DNA from 3 places in the Peribacillus sp. CSMR9 genome. Region 2 is predicted to be linked to each of the others. Evidence: riboswitches for the same ligand, from Rfam matches in the RefSeq annotation. Region 2 holds a riboswitch; each other region holds the start of a gene.
What was found. A riboswitch is a leader RNA that binds a small molecule or an ion and turns the genes downstream of it on or off. The one in region 2 is predicted to bind preQ1.

Region 1: another riboswitch for preQ1. It lies ahead of N9I19_RS16520 (VUT family protein); the one in region 2 lies ahead of queF (preQ(1) synthase).
Region 3: another riboswitch for preQ1. It lies ahead of queC (7-cyano-7-deazaguanine synthase QueC); the one in region 2 lies ahead of queF (preQ(1) synthase).

The regions. Positions count from the first base shown of each region.
Region 1 covers NZ_JAOPHO010000040.1:11,865-18,454, forward strand. The annotation lists gene N9I19_RS16495 (DUF421 domain-containing protein) at 261-965, shown strand; gene N9I19_RS16500 (alpha/beta hydrolase) at 1,177-1,923, opposite strand; gene N9I19_RS16505 (PadR family transcriptional regulator) at 2,232-2,552, shown strand; gene N9I19_RS16510 (hypothetical protein) at 2,833-3,063, shown strand; gene N9I19_RS16515 (hypothetical protein) at 3,112-3,261, opposite strand; gene N9I19_RS16520 (VUT family protein) at 3,282-3,824, opposite strand; PreQ1 riboswitch class I at 3,876-3,918, opposite strand; gene N9I19_RS16525 (SRPBCC family protein) at 4,336-4,809, shown strand; gene N9I19_RS16530 (SRPBCC family protein) at 4,858-5,298, shown strand; gene N9I19_RS16535 (HD domain-containing protein) at 5,578-6,549, opposite strand.
Region 2 covers NZ_JAOPHO010000006.1:2,000-12,506, reverse strand. The annotation lists gene N9I19_RS05845 (LytR/AlgR family response regulator transcription factor) at 1-451, opposite strand, end outside; gene N9I19_RS05840 (ATP-binding cassette domain-containing protein) at 614-1,366, shown strand; gene N9I19_RS05835 (ABC transporter permease) at 1,356-2,522, shown strand; gene N9I19_RS05830 (aspartate kinase) at 2,678-4,024, opposite strand; gene queF (preQ(1) synthase) at 4,228-4,728, opposite strand; PreQ1 riboswitch class I at 4,835-4,880, opposite strand; gene N9I19_RS05820 (DMT family transporter) at 5,009-5,866, shown strand; gene N9I19_RS05815 (BA3454 family stress response protein) at 6,393-6,527, shown strand; gene N9I19_RS05810 (YfmQ family protein) at 6,796-7,245, opposite strand; gene qoxD (cytochrome aa3 quinol oxidase subunit IV) at 7,721-8,005, opposite strand; gene qoxC (cytochrome aa3 quinol oxidase subunit III) at 8,007-8,603, opposite strand; gene qoxB (cytochrome aa3 quinol oxidase subunit I) at 8,603-10,507, opposite strand, start outside.
Region 3 covers NZ_JAOPHO010000040.1:19,778-26,367, reverse strand. The annotation lists gene pgsB (poly-gamma-glutamate synthase PgsB) at 1-1,028, opposite strand, end outside; gene N9I19_RS16575 (hypothetical protein) at 1,820-2,032, opposite strand; gene N9I19_RS16570 (methyl-accepting chemotaxis protein) at 2,524-4,203, opposite strand; PreQ1 riboswitch class I at 4,390-4,432, shown strand; gene queC (7-cyano-7-deazaguanine synthase QueC) at 4,488-5,153, shown strand; gene queD (6-carboxytetrahydropterin synthase QueD) at 5,153-5,623, shown strand; gene queE (7-carboxy-7-deazaguanine synthase QueE) at 5,616-6,344, shown strand; gene N9I19_RS16550 (DUF4260 domain-containing protein) at 6,407-6,590, opposite strand, start outside.

The DNA.
Region 1 (6,590 bases), on a different contig from region 2:
ATATTAATATAAATTTTTCGAAAACATTTTAAAAAGAAGTCTCCGAAGGGCCAATGTTGGGTAATACTTATGAAGTAGTATATCCCCCCCATCAACAATAAAAAACACCTGCTTTATAGCGGTGTTGTTATAGCTCGAGTAAATTCGCAATATTACCCTTTAGAGTCATGCCGTTTTAAAAAAACTTCCCACCTGTGATAATCCTTGATTAAATGCTTCATACTAAATAGTATATTTCCTTTATAAGGACGTGGATTTTGGTGGATTTTATTTATAGCCAGGAAACTCTTACTACAGTTCAGTGGATGTTGAGAGCCATTACATCCTTCATCGTTTTACTTTTTTCGGTTAAATTGATGGGGCAACGAGCCATTTCTCAGTTAAGATTAATTGATTTTATAATGGCATTAATTATTGGGAACATTCTTGCCCACCCTTTGTCTGATGCACATTCAGGTTTGAAGGGTTCAATGATAACGACCTGTGTATTAGTCATTTTATATATCATTAATGTGTTCACAAGTCTTAAGTGGGGCAAACTCCGAAGGTTCTTTGACCCCTCACCCTTTACCCTTATCGAAAATGGGCAAATCGTTTACAAAAGCTTAGCAAGGGCTCGAATCTCCATCGATTTTTTACTATCTGAATTAAGAAAAGAAAAAATTGTCGATATTGAAAAAGTATCACTCGCACTATGGGAACCTGATGGTACTATTTCATTGTTTTTAGATCCTCAATATAAAGCGCTAACTCCAGCAGATATGCATCTAGCAACTAAAGCCTTCACTTTACCTAAAACGATTATTAAAGAGGGGAAGATTGATTTTAAAGAATTAAATCAAGACGGTAAAGACGAAGTATGGCTGAAAAAAAGTCTCAAAATGACTTATAATGCGGACGTGAACGATATTTTATTAGCAACCATTGATAATAACGATAACATAAAGGTCTTTTTTTACAAATAGCTCCTTGAAGCCCTTAGTACTGCGAAAGAATATAAATACTTTTTTCTCGCTTAAAAATAAATCCCGGTGAAAATTGGAGTTATTTCTTTTTGCAGCCAAAATAAAATCCCCTCAAGAAGAAAGTGTAAAACCTACATATAAATGTCGGCTTTACACTTTCAAACTTAAAGGGGATCATATCACATTCATGACCTTCAAGAAAACTCTCTTATTACTCCGACCAATGCAGAGTATTTAAGAACTTGTACACATCCTCATAAACCTGCTCACGTTCTTTACCTAATGTGATTATATGGCCAGAGTTTTCATACCATATCAAGTGTTTATGCTGCGTATCGACTTCATTGAAAATCGCTGTAGCACTGTTCGTATAGTCGGGATCATCCAAACGCCCTTGTAAAACAAGAGTTGGTGATGTGATTAAATCTAAATCTTCACCCGTCTCATTTATTATATTCACCATATCATTCAGCGAAGTCATAGGGTCTTCTTCCAACAGCTTCACTTCGGCAGCAATTTGGTCTGCATCTTTGCCTTCAAACTTCTTATAGGCCTGTGCATAATTGAGCAAGCGTTTTTTTTGTCGATCGCTACTTTTCCCTTGTGTCGGTGCACACATTGCAACTACCCCTGTTACAGGAAGTTCAATTCCTACTTTTAATGAGAACAATCCTCCTAAAGAAATTCCTGCAACAGCAATTTCCTCGTAGCCTTCATCTTTAAGGAATTGATAACCTTCCACTACATCTTTCCACCATTCCTTTGGACTTGTTTTAGCAAGTTCCTCGGCTGATACGCCATGCCCACTATAAAGGGGTCCGTGGCAAGTATAGTCGCGATCATTCAGGTATTTCCCTAATTTCTTCATGTCTCCTGTACTTCCGGTAAACCCGTGAAGTAAAAGAACAGCTCTTTTTCCACCTCTGTATGTGAATGACTCAGGTGCTTTCACTTTCATCTATCTAGGACCTTCTTTCTGCTCTTGTTGATAAATAGAATCTAAATGATTTTTAAAAAAAAATCAATTAATACCCCTTGAGTGGGATTTCTTCTATCCTATTCCGTATTTTCATTCAAACAGTTAAATCATGTATTTATTATCCTTACCACACTCTTTACAACTCATCCGTTCCGAAGCACATTTTACTATGATTGATTTTATTTAGCAATCGTCATTTAACCATTTTTTTTAAGAAAAGTAAAATGCACCTTGTAATACGATGTACAAGGTATTACACTTTAAAAATGAAAAAGGAGGAGATTGTATTGGATAAAGAATTAATGAAGGGAAGCATTGACCTCCTTTTGCTTTCACTTCTTTCACAAAAAGAGCTGTATGGCTATGAAATGACGAAGATTCTTAAGCAAATGAGCGAGGGGCAATACGAAATCAGTGAAGGCACCCTCTACCCAGCCCTTAAACGGTTAGAAACCAAAAAATTCATAAAAGGCCATTGGAAAGAGTCTGAGTCAGGTCGCAGGAAATATTATCATGTCACAGAAACCGGGCAAACCGAACTTGAACGGAAACGGAAATGCTTCTTCTTCCTGGAAAAATTAGTTCAGAAAAGCGCAGAGCAATTCTGACCTAAAAAACAAGATAAAAAACTTCCTGCACCCATTATTAAAACGTCCAGGAAGATTTTTTTGCTATTTACTCGTGAATTTGGCTTATTTACTCGTGAGTTTCACACATTTACTCGTGAGTTTGGACTATTTACTCGTGAGTTTCGCACGTTTACTCGTGAATTCATGCTACACTCCTGGTTTCGCACATTTACTCGTGAATTCCGCACGTTTACTCGTGAATTCCGCACATTTACTTGTGAATTTTGCACATTTACTCGTGAATTCCGCACGTTTACTCATGAATTTATGCTACACTCTTGATTTCGCGCTGTTTATTCGTGGGTTCGGCTTATTTACTCGTGAGTTTCGCACATTTACTCGTGAGTTTCGCACATTTACTCGTGAGTTTTGCACGTTTACTCGTGAGTTTGGACTATTTACTCGTGAATTCCGCACGTTTACTCGTGAGTTTCGCACATTTACTCGTGAGTTTCGCCCGTTTACTCGTGAATTCATGCTACACTCTTGATTTCGCGCTGTTTACTCGTGGGTTACTCCAGTCACGCAAAAAAAGGACCTAATTTGGCCCTTTTTTGTCTATTCCTTTATGTTTCCGATAATTGGCGCAGGAGAGCTTCATACATTCCCCCTGGACATGCGGACCATATTTTTCGCGAAAGGCCTCGAGGCAATAGCATTTATCTTCTTCCTTTTTGGTTCCATCCATCGGTGCATCCCTCCTAGAATTCAACCGGAGACTACGCGCTTTTCCAGTCTTACGTTGATTCGTCCCAACAGTACGGCACCGATTGACTGAATGACTGTTTTAACGATGATTTGGCCGATAATCGCAGCGGGTACGGCTTCCCATGGCAATATATTGGCACCTAGTGGACTTAGGCCAATCACGACAAATATCACAGAATCGAAAAACCCTCCAACGATCCCGCTGTAAAACACCCTCCAACTCATCGGGAGCTTTAACCGGGTATAAATTTCCGTATCCGCTGTTTCTGCCACCACGAACGATAATGCGGAAGCAAATACAATCAATAACGTATCTCCTAATAAAAATGAAACACATGCAGATAAAATAAGTGCGGTAACTATACACATATAGGTTTTCGCACGGCCGAATTTATTCTGGACCAGATCTCGAAAGATGAAGGTTCCTCCGATGAGCAATGTACCCATCGGAATGATGAACATGCCCAAATGTAATGGATCAAAAGCTGCTGTAACCACATTCGCCGTGACGATGGATACTAAATAAAATAGAATTCTTAACATTTAATTCATTCTCCTTATACAGAAAAAACAGCACCCTAAGAAAGAGCACTGTTCCCCTTAGTTTTTTTGAGAGGGTAGCTAGAACCTCTTCCGCCGGAGCGGATTATCATTTCCTTATTTATCGTAGCTTGAAAACGGTTGGAAATCAAGAAGTTTCCATATGGCCTGATCCTAAATGTATTCAAGCTTATATCCTTTCAATAATCGCCTTCTTGATTTCGTTTTAGTCACTGGGAATGGTGCGAATCCACGGATTTCATTTGCAGACTCGATAAGCCAATATCCGCTTTGCCAAAGCTTAACACTTAGCAAATGTTCCTTTGATGCCAAAGGGTTTTTAAGACTTTTGCCGATTCCTGTCGCAGAAAACTGCTTGGCCGGCTGGATATAAAAAGCAGACAATCATTGATAGAGCTATGATATGATTTTGATATTGCAACCCTTATTGTTTTTATTTGGCACGGACTTGATAAGGAATGCTAGAAGATAAACGCGAGGAGGAAAAAGAATAATGAAAAAACCAACGTTTGTCTATCCTATTTATATCGCAACCACACCAGAGAAGCTTTGGGAAGCCCTAACGAGTGGCGAATTCACAAAAAAATATCACTTTGGATGTCAAATCAAGTCATCCTTTCAAGAAGGCGCAGCCGTTACATATTTGCTGGAAGATGGACGAATCACTGATCATGGAAATGTACTTAAGTGTGAGCCGCTGCAACTGCTCTCTTTTACATGGAACACGACAGGAGACGAAACACCCCGCGAGGATCCTACTCGGGTCACTTTTCAACTGCAGCCAATAGATGAATCTACTGTGAAGTTAACACTTACGCATGAAGAGCTATTGGAGACCGATTTCGTATATGGTGACAATACCTTTAAGGGCATAAATAATGGATGGCCAGCTATTCTATGTAACCTGAAGAGCTTGCTTGAAACTGGACGGACCTTGCCGCCAATATATGTAGATCGGGTTAATTAGGTGTTAGTGGGAACTTATTTAAACATATCGAAAGAGAGCTGATATAGTATGGATACTCAAATAACTACGAAATTTAAAATAGGCAAGCCAACTAATAAGGTGTTTGAAGCCATAGTAAACCCTGAAAAAATCGGGAATTTTTGGTTCTCATCGAGTTCTGAAAGATGGGAGCAAGGCAGGACGCTTACATTGAGATATAACGAATACGATGCTGAAGTGGTTATACATGTATTAGAAGTCGAGGAAAATAGGAAAATCGAGTATTCGTGGGGAGGCAACGCCCAAGAAACGGTCGTAACAATTATATTAAAAGAGCTGGATAATACAAGTTCAATTATTGAAGTAAACGAATCCGGTTTGAAGGAAGACGTCCCTGAAATAATAAAAAAAATGATAGGACAAAAAGAGGGGTGGGTATATACTTTAACCTGTTTAAAGGGTTATTTAGAAAGTGGTGTTACTAATTTGAGAGCGTCATTAATTTTTTAAGGTGCTGGTTCAGCGAAAAAGATCTCCAAAACCGGCAGTTGGGCATGCCGCCTGCCAGAACAATAACACTGACAATATTTAACTATGTTGTACCTGTTAAGCCTTTACGATTTAATGGTGTTCGAATATCGATAAAATGCCACCACTCGAATATCAAGTTAAAAGAAAGCGGCTTACAAGTGGTCGATAGTCTATATAAATTTACGGGTAATGTTTCCGAAAAAAACTCAAGGATGGATTCCGTGAGTTTTTCACTTTCTGTTTGGTTTGACGCGAAATTCAATAGGAAATCACCTTTAGATACATGCCCTTCGAAGCTTTTTCATAGGCTTCAATTCCCATGTTCTTCACTTTTTCGGATAAACTGGATGCTCTCACCACTTGGGTTCCTTGAATAATGGAAGGATCCATCAGGCGCACTTTATTTTTCCGATGTAAATCATAGTCCAATTGATCTTCTTTCACCTTCACGTTACAATGGATCCTTTTTAACAGATTTTGCACTTCATCGTCTTCAGTGGAGCTTAACAAGGATATGACTTCTTCATCTGTACCAAGTAAGTCATCAAGGCTGATCAGGTTTTTAGCCAAAGCCAATTTTAACGTCTTTGCCAAGATATCATAGCCATATATATTAAGTGGGTTCATGAAAAAATCAATAACTTCACTGTAATACGTTTTCACAAACCATTCCGCCGAATCAATATTATCCAGATACATTCTTCCATTTACTATGATTACATGATCAAGAAAGTCATGAACGGATTCAAGTGTGATATATCCATACTGATGCATATCCCGGAGAGTATAATCCACCCGATCGGCACATAACCCAGGTGCTGGCCGTTCAAGCATTTCCCATTTTGATTGAACAATATTTTTACAATCATATCCATATTTCTTCAATATAAATGGGATTTCAGATTCCATAATGACATGATCATATATCTTTACATGATAATCTTCATCCATACAATCCAGAACGAAATCTATAACATGTGAGAATGCAGTATGGGATACGTCATGCAGTAAGCCCGCGATTTGTTCCTCTAATGAACCGCCAAACGCCTTTATTAACAACATCACACCAATTGAATGGTCAAATCGTGTGACATCCCACTTCTCATTAACTAAATAACTTGCCCCACCCTGATGTATTCCCTTCAATCTTTGGACCGGTTTGCTTACTATCAGCTCTTCCAGAACTCCCTCTACAATGTGTTTCCCATAGATACTATCCGAAACTAGCAATAACTGCCTCCTCCCCCATTAGTCATTACAGTTAGGTGATT
Region 2 (10,507 bases):
CAGAACGTTCGATGAAGATAATATCCTTTTTTTGCAGAATATGAATATCATTTTTTTGCTTTAAAAACAATCTTCCCGCCACTTCCGCAGTTTTTAATTTTTCCAGAAAACGATCGACGGATTTGACAAGTCTATCCTTCGAGTAAGGCTTCATGATATAGTCATGCACATTCAGCTCGAACGCATGCACCGCATAACCGCTGGTACCGGTCACGAAAATGACGGCAATGTTCAGTGCATGGGAATGTATGATGTCTGCCAATTCATAACCAGACAAATCGGGCATTTCAATATCCGCAATAAGTAAGTCGATCGTTTCCTGTTTAATCTGCTCATAAGCATATTCAGCGGAATCCGTAGAAAAGACAAGCTCGATACCTGGTATTTGACTCACAATCCCATTCAGCTTGTCTAAATCGATCCTCCTATCATCCACAAGTCCTACCTTCATTTTCAACTCTCCTCATTTGAAATTATCTTTATTTTACCATTCCAGTATGGAAAAATGACCTTTTCGCGACAATAAATGGCATTTTTACGACAAAACTGCAGATTCCCATCTTGTTTGTTTGTATGATTAAAACAACCAAAAGAGATTACAGGAGGTTACGAAATGATTGAGATTCATGAAATCACTAAAACATTCCAAGATAAAAAAATATTCATAACTGCACTTAAACATGTTTCCCTTGATGTGAGGAAGGGCCAAATCGTAGGATTGCTTGGAGAAAACGGGGCTGGAAAAACAACCTTGCTGCGATCCATTGCTACGCTCTTGACTCCAACTGATGGATATATCAAAGTTGCCGGATTCGATACAATCGATAATCCGAATGAAATCAAGAAAAGGATCGGTGTCTTGTTCGGTGGAGAAACCGGTCTATATGATCGCTTGACCACACGTGAAAACCTTGCATACTTCTCTACCCTTTACGGGCTGAGCAAGCACGAAACGAAAGTCAGGATAGAAGAACTTGCCGTCATGTTCGGGATGAAAGATTATCTTGACCGGAAAGTTGGAGGATTCTCTAAAGGCATGAGGCAAAAAGTCGCCATTTCACGAACATTGATTCATGATCCTGATATCATACTTTTCGACGAGCCGACGACTGGGCTCGATATCACATCATCCAATGTTTTCCGACAACTTGTCCTGGAACTGAAGCAACAGGGAAAAACGATCATTTTTTCAAGCCATATCATGGAGGAAGTAACATTGCTCTGTGACTCTGTAGCAATGATGCATAAAGGGGAACTGATTTATAAAGGGAAGCTGGAATCGCTTTATATAGAAGAGAACAGCCGTGATCTAAATTATATTTTCATGTCCAAACTTGTAAGGGGGAATCAATCGTATGTTTCTTGATATGTATCTAAAAGAAATGAAGGAAGCTCTGAGAGATCGGCGTACATTGATTTTGAGCGTCTTCCTTCCTATTCTATTATTGACAGGACTAACTCTATTTTACGAGAGCACGATAACGACGAATGAAAATGAAACATATACACTTGCAGTCGATCCATCATTCAGAAAAGATGCTAAAGGCTTACTTGGAGGCTTCAACCAAATTGAAGTCAACTCGTTTAACGATCCGATAAAAGCCGTTCAAGAAGGTGAAGCCGCCGCTGCGCTTCAAGTAAGCGAAGGGTTTATGGAAAAGATAGAAAAGGGAGAACAAGTCACTTTCAATCTCCTAGGTGACACATATAGCCAAGATAGCTCTTTCACCATTTCTCAGATTGAATCTGCTTTAACACTTTTTGAAAAGCAAGTAATCCAAGAACGACTGCAGAATATAAAGGCCGACTCCAAGCTGACCAGTCCGCTGCAAGTCAACATCAAGGAAATTGGTCTCGACACCGATAATGGCGCCTCACTCAGCATTCTATCCCTCTTTTTGCCGATGATCATCACGATGGCAATCAGCACCGGGGCCTATCCGCTAGCTTCTGACTTATTTGCGGGAGAAAAAGATCGTAAAACGATGGAAGCCCTTCTTATGACTCCGGTCAGCCGCGGGAAAATCCTTGTCGCAAAGTGGCTCACGATTTCATCAATCGGGGCGCTTGCCGGTATCATCTCCATCCTTGTGGTCACCTTGGAACTCATCTTTTTCACGGAAGAGCTAAGAAAAGGATTTAATTTCGGTAACGATCTATTGCTGATCCTGCCAATCGCTTTATCGATCACTGTGTTATTTTCGATGTTCTTGGGTGCATTGCAAATGTCCGCCAGTATCATTTCAAAAACTGTAAAGGAATCACAAAACTATTTATCACCCATAACAATGCTCGTCATTTTGCCGACATTATTCTTAGGAGGCACAGGTTTACATGAGTTAACAAACAAGCACTTCCTGCTGCCGATTTTAAACATCTTCGCACTCTTTAAAGAATTGATATATGGTGTGATCGATATTCAGAATATCTTCCTTACAGCCAGCTCCCTCATCATCTCGATCATCCTCCTCTTTGTTGTCTCAAGAATATTATTCTTAAAGGACAAATGGGTACTGAACTAAACATGACGCGCTGAACCCTCAGCGCGTCTTTTATTCACTCGAATTTAATTCCCTGAAAATCACTCGTTTCCCACAATCACTGAAAACACATTTTACCAGCTTGGAACATTCATAAAAAAACCTCCCTTTTCAAGGAGGTCCCTAAACGCTCTTACTCAAAAAAACTCGTGATATAAGGCCTGAATGGCCGTCTCTTCACTGTTCCCTTTCACACCGAACATCATGCTTACTTCCGAAGAGCCTTGGTTGATCATTTCAATGTTCACCTTTGCTTCGGCCAGCGCTTTTGACGCCCTTGCCGTTGTACCGACATTATGACGCATTCCTTCACCTACAATCATGATCAAAGCAAGATCATGCTCCACATTCACCTCATCGGCATGTAGCTCTTTCTTGATTCGTGAAATGATTTTCTTCTCGGTTTCACCCTCCATCTGGTCCTGCCTTAGAATAAGTGTCACATCATCGATGCCTGATGGAATATGCTCATACGAAACTCCGTAATCTTCAAGGATATGCAGCAGTTTCCGGCCAAAACCAACTTCCCGGTTCATCAAATATTTGCTAATGTAAATACTGCAAAATCCTTTATCACTTGCAATCCCAATAACCGGCCCATTCGTATTATCCCGTGAACTTACAATGCGGGTCCCTTGTGCAGCCGGATTGTTTGTATTTTGTATATGGACTGGTATTCCCGCACGGAATGCAGGAATCAGCGCCTCATCATGAAATACCGAGAAACCGGCATAAGAAAGCTCCCGCATTTCACGATAGGTCAATTCCCTGATTCCCTTCGGATTGGAAACCACATTTGGATTCACCGCATAAACGGCATCCACGTCCGTAAAGTTCTCATACAAATCGGCTTTGACCCCATTCGCAAGAATCGAACCCGTAATATCGGAACCGCTTCTTGAGAATGTTAAAACCTCACCATCTAACGTGTATCCGAAGAACCCTGGGAATACTACGATTCCTGGCTCATCACGTAGAGCATATAACCGATCATACGATTCTGGCATCACCTGGGTAAATCCATCTTCATCCGTTACGATCAAGCCAGCCTTCTTTGGATTTATATACTGAGCCTCTACACCACGGCTTTGAAAATAACCTGCAACCAGCTTAGCATTATTATCCTCGCCACTGGCCATTAAAGCATCCAAATAGCGCTTCGGGTTAGATTGGTCTCCATGCAACAGTGCTTTTAGATTTCCATGAATCCCAGTGATGACCTCCTCGGATATATCCAGCTCTTCAGCAATGCTCGCATAGCGGGATACCACATCTTCTATCAAATGCTCTCCGTTATCCCCGCGCAGCTGCTGTTCCGCAGCCTCAATCAATAGATCCGTCACCTTTATATCATTTGAATTGCGTTTCCCTGGAGCCGAAACGACTACAATCTTCCTCTCTGGATCAGCAACTACAATTTCGAATACCTTTTTCACCTGTTCACCTGACGCAAGTGAACTTCCGCCAAACTTTGCAACTTTCATCACGACATCCCCTATTTTTGAAAATATTCTGTCAAAATTAACTCTTCCTATTATTACGTTTTTTCACGAAACAATCAAGTGTTAATTCCGTTTCAGGAGGACATTTGTGTTTTTAAAGAATACAAAATAGTGAGTTTACTGAATGAGAATAGCAAAAAACCAAAAAAAGACAACGGCATAAGCCAGTTGTCTTTTTCTAATCTTTAGCGATTATCCACCGTTTCCGGGTATAAGTCATGATTCATCAAGCGGTAATCCGCCATTTCCTCATACTTCGTACCTGGTTTACCATAATTTGTGTAAGGATCGATAGAGATTCCGCCCCTAGGTGTAAACTTGCCCCAGACTTCAATATATTTGGGATCCATCAACTCGATTAAATCATTCATGATGATGTTCATGCAGTCTTCATGGAAATCACCATGATTACGGAAGCTGAATAAATAAAGTTTCAATGACTTGCTTTCCACCATCTTCACACTTGGAATATAGCTGATGTAAATGGTTGCAAAGTCCGGCTGGCCCGTTATTGGACATAAGCTAGTGAATTCCGGGCAATTGAATTTGACGAAATAATCCCGGTTCGGATGCTTGTTATCGAATGATTCCAGAATTTCAGGCGCATAGTCAAATGTATATTTTGTCCCTTGATTCCCAAGCAGTGTGATATCTTTTTTTAATTCTTCTTCTTTTCTTCCAGACATATAAAGTCCTCCTCATCCACGTTTGTCAGGGGAGATTCATAAAATGGGCCTCTATATAACAAAAACCATATCTCCTCAAAGATATGGTTGATTCGCAAAAAAAATCAAAGCCATAGTTTTTTTAAGAGGGTGAAGCTATGAACCTCTCCCGTTTATCGGGAAATATTTTAAAATTGTCATAGTAAATATAGAAAAAAATATCTAATCTGTCAATCTACTTTTTATTTTAGTTTGATTCCTACACGTATTCGGCTTAAAATGTAGAAGAAGTTTATCCTACATGAAGGAAGAGATTAAAGCAATGTGGATTTTTGCGGCTCTTATCACCAGTTTATGTTTCGGAATCAATAACAGCATTTTTAAATGGAGTAACGGAAAGGGTTACTCAAAGGTACATATCCAATTTTTCTTTTATTTTACCGCCTTCATCATGGCACTTTTATATAGCGGATTTGTAGATGGCTTGACTACTAACTGGCCATCCATCTTGCTTGGTGGAGCCATTGGTGTACTGAACGCTAACGGTAATATCCAGATGGCAAGTGCCTTTGAAAAAGGACCGGCAAGTTTGACATCACCACTGATCGCGGCAAATGCAATATTTCCCATCCTCTGTGCTGCATTAATTTTTCATGAGCATATTTCTTCACTGCAGTGGAGCGGAATTGTCTGCATGCTGCTCGCTACCCTTGTCATTCAGTATACACCTAATGCTAAGGGCAATCATCAATATTTACCTTGGATGATGCACACATTATTCGCGATTTTCTCATTTGGTGTGCTAGGTATCTTAATGACGACATCAACCCGTCTTCATTTAAACTCCCTTGATATCCTAGTATCAATGTATGGTGGCGGAACACTTTATCTCATTTCGGCATTAGCCATCAAGAATGAGAAGATTAAGTTAATGGAAGTGAAAATTGGATCACTCGTAGGATTATTAAGCATCATAGCCTATGGATGTTATTTCTTTGCATTAAATAGTGGAATCGCCAGCATCATCTTCCCTGTCGTCAGCCTGAACTGTCTAGTTGTCGTATTCGCTGGTTGTTATTTATTCAAAGAAAAACTTAAATCCTATCAAATTGCCGGCGTACTTGCAGCATTAATCGGAATTATCTTAACTAAAATATGAATAGTTAATTTTACAAAAACAACCTGGCTGTTATGCGCCCAAAAGCCAGGTCGTCTTTATATAGCCGCAAAAAAGGGTATGGTCTAACCCCAATACACAAGCCTTGTACACATAAAAATAGGCTCTTTTCGTAAAGATTGTTGTTTTTAAAACGAAACTATTTAAGGTTGATTGGAGCGGAAGTGCGAGACTCCTGCGGGAGCAGCGGGACAGGTGAGACCCCACAGGCGTTTACGCCGAGGAGGCTCACCGCCCGCCCCGCGGAAAGCGAGCATCTGGAGGGGAAATCAACCACAACTCACTACCTGGTAAATAGCAACAAAGTATGTGAAAACAGCCTAAAAATAAATAAGGAAATGGAGTCTGTCAAAAAAAAGTGTTGACATCCCCTTCAAAATATCAGATAATTTTGAATATTAAATCCCCACACTTGCTACTTCGCAATGTTTGAAAAGTCTTCCCCCACGGGTATAAAAGAAGTAGGTACAACCACCTCATTACTGAACCAAGAAAGGAAAGATGCATAATGGTAAAAGTTACAGTAACAGTTGATTTCCAAGGAAAATCTTATCAAACTAACGTCCTTACTAAACCAGGTACTAATCAAGAAGAAATTTTACAACAAGCCCTTAATCAAGTGGAAAAACAATGGAAAGCTTAAAAAAGCAGGCATCGCTTTAGATACCTGCTTTTTTTATTACCCTTTTAGACATAATCATCAAAATTACTTTTCGCATTTCAATCCAGATTTATTGTATTTCATTTATAGTATTCTAATGAATTTTTTCTATTCAAAGAACTCCTCGATAACGATTTTCCCCTAAATCCACTTTTAATAGCTTTCCCCACATAATACCAATTCGAATGCGTGTGAACATTCAACTCTCAATCTGAATCAGAAAAAAAGAGCGACTTTGTTTATGTTCCTTTTAAACTACATCCCTTATTAATGGCATTGAACGTTCTTGAAGGCTATTGGAGAGCAGACTATACGCAACTACTTTCTTCTTGTACTGTTTAACTACATCCACGTGGTCGTTGTAAATGTACAAAAATAACCTAACATCCTTCTTGCCTTTTTTAGTATCAATGACTAATGGAGCCCCACTGTTCTCTGGATGTAAAAATAATTGTTCGTTACCCGGAAATATATGATTCTTTTTCAAAAATTTAGCTTTGTTGAAATAATTAATAACTTGAATTTTTTCTTCACCTTCCAACCGTTTTCCGTCAAAGGTTACGATGGCATTCGCGTCACTAAGTTCTGAATGCATTTCAAATTTGCTGAGAATCCAATTCACTGCATCTGTTGGAAGACAGGTAACTAATAATTTAATCAAACTTATGAGAATTGTCAAAATCAAAACCGGCAATGTCATATTCATCATCTCCGCTAAGGCATAGTTAACTACGATATCACTTATTATATCAAAAGAGCGGAGAGCTTTTCTTAGGAAATGTGTCCGTTCTATTAACGTTTAACTATTGGTGAATATAAAAACTTTATACTAACTTAATCATCTTGATCATCTAATTTCAAAAATGGATTCTTTTTGTTTACGCTAAAATTTATTTTTTAAAGATATATCCAATATCACGTTTGAATTTGAGTCTCATCAATATATCTAAATGCAAAAAGCCCACCGTACCCATTATAATGCAGGATACACAATAAATTAAGGAGATACTAAATTATTTTCCATCACAGTATTTGCCTCTCCTACCCCCTCTTCTTTCTTAACAATACAAATTTCTATGATGCAGAGAATTGAATGTATGTAATTTTACGCTCACCATAATTTGAATACAAAAAAAACTGGGCGTCATCAAGACGCCCAGTTTTGCAGGAATGGATTATTGATATCCCCAAATCATTGTTAGCATTGTACCGAAAATTGTAACCAATGCAACAAACAATCCGTAGTAAACGTTTGTGTAAATCGATGCTTTATCTTCAGACTCTCCTGCATGCATGAACATAACAAATTGAAGTGCAGCTTGCATGAAGGCTGTAACAAGTAGGATGATTAAAGCCATTTTAAGTGAGAGATCATACACTATAACTGATAGTGCAACCAAAGTCAGGACTAGTGAAAAAGCAAATCCCATAACTTGGCCCCGTGGGAATAATTCTTTCATATTACATCATTCCTTTCAGGTAGACGAAACTGAAGATGAAAATCCAGACAACGTCTAAGAAATGCCAGTAAAGAGAAAAGATGAAAGCTTTGTTTGTAGTTTCTGGAGTCATACCGCGTTTTTTAATCTGCAGAATGATGAAGGTTCCCCAGAATAAACCAAGTGTAACGTGAGCTCCATGCGTACCTAGTAACGCAAACAAACTAGATAAGAAACCACTTGTTTGAATGGTTGCTCCTTCATGTACATACTCCACGAATTCATAGATTTCGACTCCCAAAAAGCCTAAACCAAGAATAAGGGTGATAATGAAGAAACCAAGCATCGCTTTCTGTCTACCAAGTCTCATTGCATTGATTCCAAGACCAATGGTAAAACTACTGGTTAAAAGAAAAATTGTTTGAAGCATTAGGGTTGGTACTTTAAAGAGTTCGTCCCCTGTAGGACCATTTCCAGTACCATGAACTAATACAAAATAAGTGGCGAACAGTGTAGCGAAAAGAGCTATTTCTGCCCCCAGGAAAATCCAAAATCCAAAAATCTTTAAGCGATTTTCTTCCGTGCTATATTCTAGTGGCAGCGAGTTATCTATTTTCATTACTTAGCACCTCGCAATTTATTTTCAGTTTCTTCAATCTCTTCAACGGAGATATAACGTCCGTGGTCTTTTTCGAATGAACGGTGAGCCATACAAGCAAAGATACCAAGTGTGGCAATGATTGCAATGATCCACATGCTGAATACCATTGCAAAGCCCCAAACGAAGAAGATACAGCTCAAGATAAACGGCACGCCACTGTTATTTGGCATATGAATCTTTTCTACTTTACCACCAAATAATTTAAAGCCCTTTTTCTTAGAATCCCAGAATGCTTCTGTAGAATCAACTGTAGGTACAATTGCAAAATTGTATTCAGGAATTGGTGTATGTGTAGCCCACTCTAGAGAACGTGCATCCCATGGATCTTTTGAAATATTTCTTGATGCATAACGAGTACTCCAATAGATATTGTACACAATAAGCGCAAAACCTATTGCCATGCCAATTGCTCCAACGAAAGAAAGCAAATTCAATGGACCATAGCCCGTTGATTCAGAGTACGTATACATACGACGTGCTTGCCCATCTAAACCAGTGATGAACATCGGGAAGAATGTTACATTAAAGCTGATTGTAATGAACCAGAACGACCATTTCCCTATCTTTTCGCTCAACATGAAACCAAACATTTTTGGCCACCAGTACGTAAAACCAGCAAGTACGGCAAATACAGTACCAGGGATCAAAACGTAGTGGAAGTGAGCTACTAAGAACATTGTATTATGGTATTGGTAGTCAGCACTTGCCATGGCAAGCATAACCCCAGTTACCCCACCGAGAGTGAAAATCGGAATGAAAGCTAAAGAGTATAACATTGGGACGGTAAAAACGATTTTACCTTTCCAAAGTGTGAACAACCAGTTGAAAATCTTAACACCGGTCGGAACAGCAATTGCCATTGTGGTAACCGAGAAGATACCGTTAACCATTGCACCGTGACCCATTGTATAAAAATGGTGAGCCCATACAACGAAAGATAGTGTAGAAATAGCTACCATAGAGATAACCATCGAATTATACCCGTACAGGTTACGACGTGCAAAAGTCGAAATGATTTCACTGTAAATACCGAAAGCTGGAAGAATAACTATATAAACTTCAGGATGTCCCCAAACCCAGAACAAGTTTGCCCAAAGCATATCGCTACCGCCATTAGCCATCGTAAAGAACTGAGTTCCGAATAGTCGATCCATTGTCATTAACGCAAGTGCCACTGTCAATACAGGGAAAGCGAAAACGATAATAAAGTTTGTGATCAAGATAGACCATGTGAACATTGGCATTTTCATTAAATTCATGCCAGGTGCTCTCATTTTCAAGATGGTTACGATAAAGTTGATACCAGTCAGTAATGTCCCGATACCAGCTATTTGAATTGCAATCGCGTAATAGTTCGAACCTACTGATTCACTGAAATCGTTACTTGCCAGCGGGAAGTAAGATGTCCAGCCTGCATCAGGAGAACCACCGACTACGAAAGAGATGTTAAATAGCATTGCCCCCATAAAGAATAACCAGAAGCTTACTGCGTTTAGACGCGGGAATGCTACGTCACGTGCCCCTATTTGTAATGGTGTAACAATGTTCATTAACCCAATGATAAAAGGCATCGCCATAAACAGGATCATGACAACCCCGTGTGTTGTAAAAATTTCATTATAATGCTGTCCATCCAACAAGCCGTTATTTGGAATAGCCGTTTGGGCACGCATCAAGAGAGCATCTGCGCCACCACGGAAGAGCATAAGTAGTGCTGACAAGATGTACATGATACCAATACGTTTATGGTCAACCGTTGTTAACCACTCACGCCATAAGTAACCCCATTTTTTAAAATAGGTAATTCCGGCAACAAGCGCAATCATAGTTAGGCCAATGGCAACCATGGATGCATAAATTGC
Region 3 (6,590 bases), on a different contig from region 2:
CAATATTCTTTTGTATCCAAATTACCTTGCTCGAATACCTTTGTTATTGGTGATGTAGTTTCACCAATGGCAATGACGATTTCAGATTTAATGTAAGGCAATACATCTCTTGCAAACTGCTCTGTACGGTCCACACGGTCAGCACGGCAGTTCATGATGACGATAGGAGGTTCTGTGCTGTATCCGAACGTTTTGACACGATCCCAGATGTTCAGCGTCGATGCCGCGTCGTTTGCAGCAAAGCCATTGACAAAGAAAGTTGGCTTGACTGGATCTCCAAATCTAGTGATCCGCATGGCCCCTGGATCTGGATGCGCATTTAACATGCCGCGAAAAGCTGTTTTTTCATCAATGCCTAAAGCTTCTGCAACAGCCAAAGCCAGTGATGCGTTATCCGGAAATACCATATAATCGAATTCGCGCAAGAAGTCTTCCGAGATTCTTGAATTATCTGCAACGATCACTTTTGAGTTGCGTTCTTTGGCAATTTTCTTGAAGAAGTCCAAATATTCACTTTCAATGGTAATCAAGTGACCATTATAAGGGATTGTAGCTGTAAAGGCTTCTGCAACCTCATCCATTGTCGGTCCCATGACATCCATATGGTCTTCTAATACATTCACGATGACCCCAATGTTTGCTTGGATCATTTTATTTTGGAAGATTAATTGATAGTCAGGCTGTACGGCCATACATTCACAAACAAGTGCTTCCGTTCCTAAATCTGCTACTTCTTTAACTACACGCCGTTGTTCTCCAATGTTCGGTCCCTCTGGGCGGCGTTTAATCGGTTTTTCTTTGTCGGTAAACCAGTAGATCATTCTAGCTGATGTTCCGGTTGTTTTACCTACTGTTTTGTACTTAGCTTCCTGGATCACACCTGTTATTAGACGTGTTACAGTCGATTTGCCTCGAATACCGTTTACATTCACACGTACCGGAATGGAATCGAGACGCTTCTGATGGCGTCTTTGTTCGAAGATGCCATAGCCAAGTAAAAAGATCGCACAAATAAATATTGGTGCCATTTTTTAACCTCTCTTTTTTTAAATATTTGATTTACTGAATACACACTACATGATTTTAAACTTAATAGGCAAGAGCCAATTATTCTATCGTAATATAACTGTTGTCAGCTTTTTGCAAAAAATGTATATAGGAGTGTAATAGTATCTAATGGAATAAAATGTTTTATGAGTCCAAAGATATGGAGAAAGTCGAGTAAAACCTTGATTTATTTACACTAAAATATGGAAAGTTTAATATATGGCCATTATGAATACAATTAAAATAGTTTTATAGGCATTTGAACCCGATTCTTAATGGCTGTATTTGTATAATAAATTGTTATTAAAAGTGAGGTTTATTACAATTTATTGATTGTTTATACCCATTAATTTGACCTAAACGTTACAATATTTACGTATTTGTCATTCAATGTAAGATAGTGCATCTATAGACATATGTAGTCGGACTTTTTTGAATATGGCCAAAGATGAGTAAAAGAACACATCTCTTTTTTTGTAAGTTTTGGGTTTTTTTCTAGAAAAATACCCGTGGGCCTATAATGTGACTTTTACCTAAAACATGAAATAAACTAAGGTTAATCCAATTTATTTAAAAAATACCTAGTTACTTCTATTAATATAGTGTTAATAGAAAAAAGAAAAATAAAAAAAGCTCAGAAGTATATCTGAGCTTTCGGCTTTTATATTTTAAAAGAATGATATGGGTAATGAATCTCCGTTTATCATGGAGAATGTGACGTTTGTAGGGTATAAACTACAACATAAGTAGCTTATTTTTTGAAGGAATCAGGTTAACTGGATTTTTTTCTGTCAGAAATTTCAATGTTGGGGCCTTTTTTACCGCCTTCAATCACATAAAGTCTAGGAGCTAATCTCCTCCTACCTTGATTTTCAGAATTCATCTTCATATAATTTTCGTATTCTTTGCGAAAGAATTTGTTGTTTTTCCGATCTAGTGCTTTTCTTTCGTTAAAATCTGCTATGAATTTGAAAAAACGTTTCATATGAATTCCTCCTTTTGGGGTTAAAAGGTCTTGGTTTAATAGTAACACATTATTGGTGAAATTTAACCTTTTTTTACAATTTTGGAGTGAAATTTATGCTTTTTGTGTGAAAAAAGTTGTGAATTGTTTGGTTTGCAAGAAAGCGTGCAATGAACCTTACTGAGTATAAGGGCCCGTGCATTGGGTTGAAATGAAATGCTGGATTAAGTGAGTTCTTGTACTGGTGATTTCCAGTAAGTGGGTATTGGAAGTGAGAAGTATTTCAGTAAGAATATTCCTAATAAATTCATTATACACTAAATATTCTGAAAACAAAAGAAAATATTCACTTCCAACCCTTTTGATAGATTTTTCTTTTCATGATTATTAACTTTTCATGATTATTAATGCGTATAGTCTTTTATACCCCAAATACACGAAAACAAAACAATCACCATGAAGGGGAGAAAAAGAAAATTTCCCGCGTTCAAGTGACGGGAAATTTTCTAGTATCATAATTGGAATTTCTTGACCTGTTCGGTTAGCAGTTCAGCGGAAGATGCGAGTTCACATGCATGATTCGTGACTTCATCCATCGAAGAGCTGGATTGTTGAGCGGAGGCAGAAACTTGTTCGATTCCTGCCGCGGACTCTTCAGTAACGGCTGCGATATCTTCGATGGCCTGATTGATTTCTTTACTATTTTTGGAGATATAGTTCAATTCAGCTGTAATATGCTGTATTTTCATTCCCATATTCCCGACAGAGTGATTGATTGTTTCAAAGGTTTGGCCGGTGAGCGTAATCTGTTTCGTGCCTTCATCCACCTGTGTATAACCATCTTCCAGGGAGTGGACGACCGTTTTTGAATCTGTTTGAATAGCGGTGACAATATCGGTGATATCCCCAACGGATTGTGTGACCCCTTCAGCGAGTTTCCGCACTTCAGCTGCAACGACGGCGAAGCCCTTGCCATGTTCACCAGCGCGTGCAGCTTCTATGGCTGCATTCAGCGCCAATAGGTTGGTTTGATTGGATATATCTTTGATGACCTGCACAAGCTGTGAGATTTCCTGTGATTGAGAATCGAGCCTTTTCACTTGCCCGACGGCATTTTTGACAATTCCGTCAATCATTTGCATTTGTTGGACCGAACTGCGCATTAAAGTGGTGCCCTCCTTGGTCAAGGATAGGATCTCGGTCGAACTTTGAGATACTTCCATTCCTTCAAGATGGGCCTGCTCGATCTTGCCGGTGAAATCATCCATCATGCGGACCATTTCAGCTGCCCGGTTGGCTTGTGAGTCCGAGCCTTCCGAAAGTTCGTACATGGTAGTCGCAATCTGTTTGCTGCCCTGTTGCACTTCATTTGCTGATTGAGTCAGATCCTCGCTTTGGTTGGAAACGGATTCGGATACAACCAGCATTTTTTCGATCGTATCACGAAGGTTTTTCTGCATTTGGTTGGCGGATACCGTTAATTCACCCATTTCATCATTTGACTTTTGCTCCAGGGGCTCATGATTCAGTTTTCCGTCAGCAACCATTTTCATCCTGTCCCTGACTTTAAAGAGGGGGGTGGTAATGAGGTTTGCAGTCACAAGTGCAAGCACAAGGCCGATAAGGACTGCCGCAATGGATATGATGATACTTGTAGACTTAACCGATTTCCCGCTTGCGATGACGGTTTCACCTGAAGCGACAATCGTTTTTTCGCGTTCGGAAGCTAGCTCTCTAAACCCATCCATCAATTCATTGCTTATTGGTGCAACTTCATCCTTTAGTATTTCTATAGCACGTTCTTCATTTCCTTGATCATATTGTGTAAATACGCGGTCTATAATAATCGTTCTCCAATCCACGCTTTTCTCAATCAATTCCTTCGTTTTTTCAGAATCACTTAAGGCTAAAAGATCCTCCTGAATGACTTTGCTTTCTTCGGTATATTTTAAGAACTTCTCTTTATTACTTTCGTCGCCAAATAGAATATAGCCTCTTGCGAGTGCGCTTCTTTGTGCAACATTATTGAGTAGTTGTTCTTCATCAATTAGAATCGGCAATTTTTGGCTAATAATATCTTTGGAATGTACAAGTGACTTATTGCTGCTATAAATATTAAATGCTCCTAAGATGATACACAAAGATATGATGAGTGAAAATGCTGCCAATATCTTTCCTTTAATACTTTTCAAATTAATGAACCCCTTTATCGGTATTTTATTCACTCTTTTTTTATCGGATAAATAATGGGTTATTTAAGCAGATGAGAAGATAACCAAGTTTTCCGTTAGGTGTGATTTTCCATAATCCAAACATCTTGATTTCTTCTCGTTTTCAAGTTACTATTGACTTGGAAAAATATAATATTCCGCGTTATGGCGGAAGAGGTTCTAGCTACCCTCTCAAAAAAACTAAGGAGAAACAGTGCTCTTTTCTTAGGGTGCTGTTTTTTTCCGTAAAAAGGAGTTTTATAGAAATGAAGAAGAAAGAAAAGGCAGTGGTTGTGTTTAGCGGAGGTCAGGACAGTACGACGTGCCTGTTCTGGGCGATGGAGAGATATGAGGAAGTGGAAGCGGTGACGTTTGATTATAATCAGCGGCACAGCTTGGAAATCGAATGCGCTCAAGAGATTGCCAAGGAATTGGGCGTGAACCATCATATCCTTGACATGTCACTGCTGAACCAACTGGCACCGAATGCTTTGACGAGAAGTGACATTGCAGTGGAGGACGGGGAAGACGGGGAATTGCCGTCGACGTTCGTACCAGGGCGGAATTTACTGTTCCTATCGTTTGCCGGAGTGTTGGCCAGTCAGATTGGCGCTAAACATATTGTAACCGGTGTCTGTGAAACGGATTTCAGCGGATATCCGGACTGCCGGGATGTATTCATTAAATCGTTGAATGTGACCTTGAACTTGTCGATGGACCAGTCATTCGTGATTGATACGCCGCTTATGTGGCTTAATAAAGAGGAAACATGGGAGCTTGCCGATCAGCTTGGCGCGTTCGACTTTGTCCGCGAAAAGACCCTGACTTGCTATAACGGAATCATATCAGACGGCTGTGGAGATTGTCCGGCATGTAAGTTGCGGAAAAAAGGATTGGATGACTATGTAAGCAGACGGAAGGTGCTTTCGTGATGTACGGTTTTACTATAGTAGATAAACTCCAAAAAATAGATCAAGATATTCAGCGCAGCCAATTGAAATATACAACTAAAAGGGTCATGGTCAGTAAGGAATTTACCTTTGACGCAGCACACCATCTACATGACTATGAAGGAAAATGCAAGAACTTGCATGGCCATACGTATAAGGTCATTTTCGGATTGAGCGGGTATACGGATTCACGCGGTTTGATGATAGATTTCGGGGACATCAAGGATATATGGAAAAATGAAATCGAAATCCACCTTGATCATCGTTATTTGAATGAAACCTTGCCGCTCATGAACACTACGGCTGAAAATATGGTTGTCTGGATTTATGAAAAAATGGCCGAAGCCCTTTCATTAAAGGAATATGAGGGTGCTAGGGTCGAATTCGTTCGACTATACGAAACGCCGACAAGCTATGCCGAAGCCAGACGGGAGTGGATGGAAAGTGAGTAAACTCCCGGTTATGGAAATCTTCGGACCGACCATCCAAGGTGAGGGAATGGTCATTGGCCAAAAAACCATGTTCGTTCGGACGGCTGGCTGCGATTATTCATGTGCCTGGTGTGATTCCGCATTTACTTGGGATGGCACCGGTAAGGAAGATACCGTCCAAATGACTGCCGAGGAAATATGGGATGAGCTGAAGCGGATTGGGGGTGCCGGTTTTTCCTTCGTGACGATATCAGGCGGAAACCCGGCACTGCTGAAAAACTTAAACAGCCTGGTAGCGATCCTACATGAAAATAAAATGAAAATAGGTGTCGAAACACAAGGGAGCAGATGGCAGGATTGGTTTCTCGATATTGATGAATTGACTATTTCTCCTAAGCCGCCGAGTTCAAAAATGAACACGGACTTTACGGTGCTCGACCAAATCATATCGAACATTGCCAATCGAAACCCTGAAAACCATGTCTCATTGAAGATAGTCGTCTTTAACGAAGAGGATTATCAATATGCTAAAAATGTACATGGCCGCTACCCCGATATTCCTTTTTATCTGCAGGTCGGCAATGACGACAGCAGTACGGCGGATGATCGTCAATTGATCAGCGGGCTTTTGAGGAAATACGAGGAGCTAATTGATAAAGTGATAGCCGATGATGAATTGAATGATGTGAAAGTGCTGCCACAGCTTCATACCTATATATGGGGCAACAAGCGAGGCGTGTAAAGATCAGAGACAGAAGGCGGTGTGATGCGTAATCACACTGCCTTTTACATATGGAAAGCTACCTATACCTTTTGAAGGTGAGTAGCTTTGAAGGATGATGTGTATTTAAGGCCATACCCAAATAACCGATCCATTCCAATATGTGCGGTCCAAATTGACCCGATCATCATAAGCGCATCAGACTTTAGAAAAATGGCTAGCAAAATCATGAAAATGGACAGGGTATAAGTGTGAAATAGGTTATAA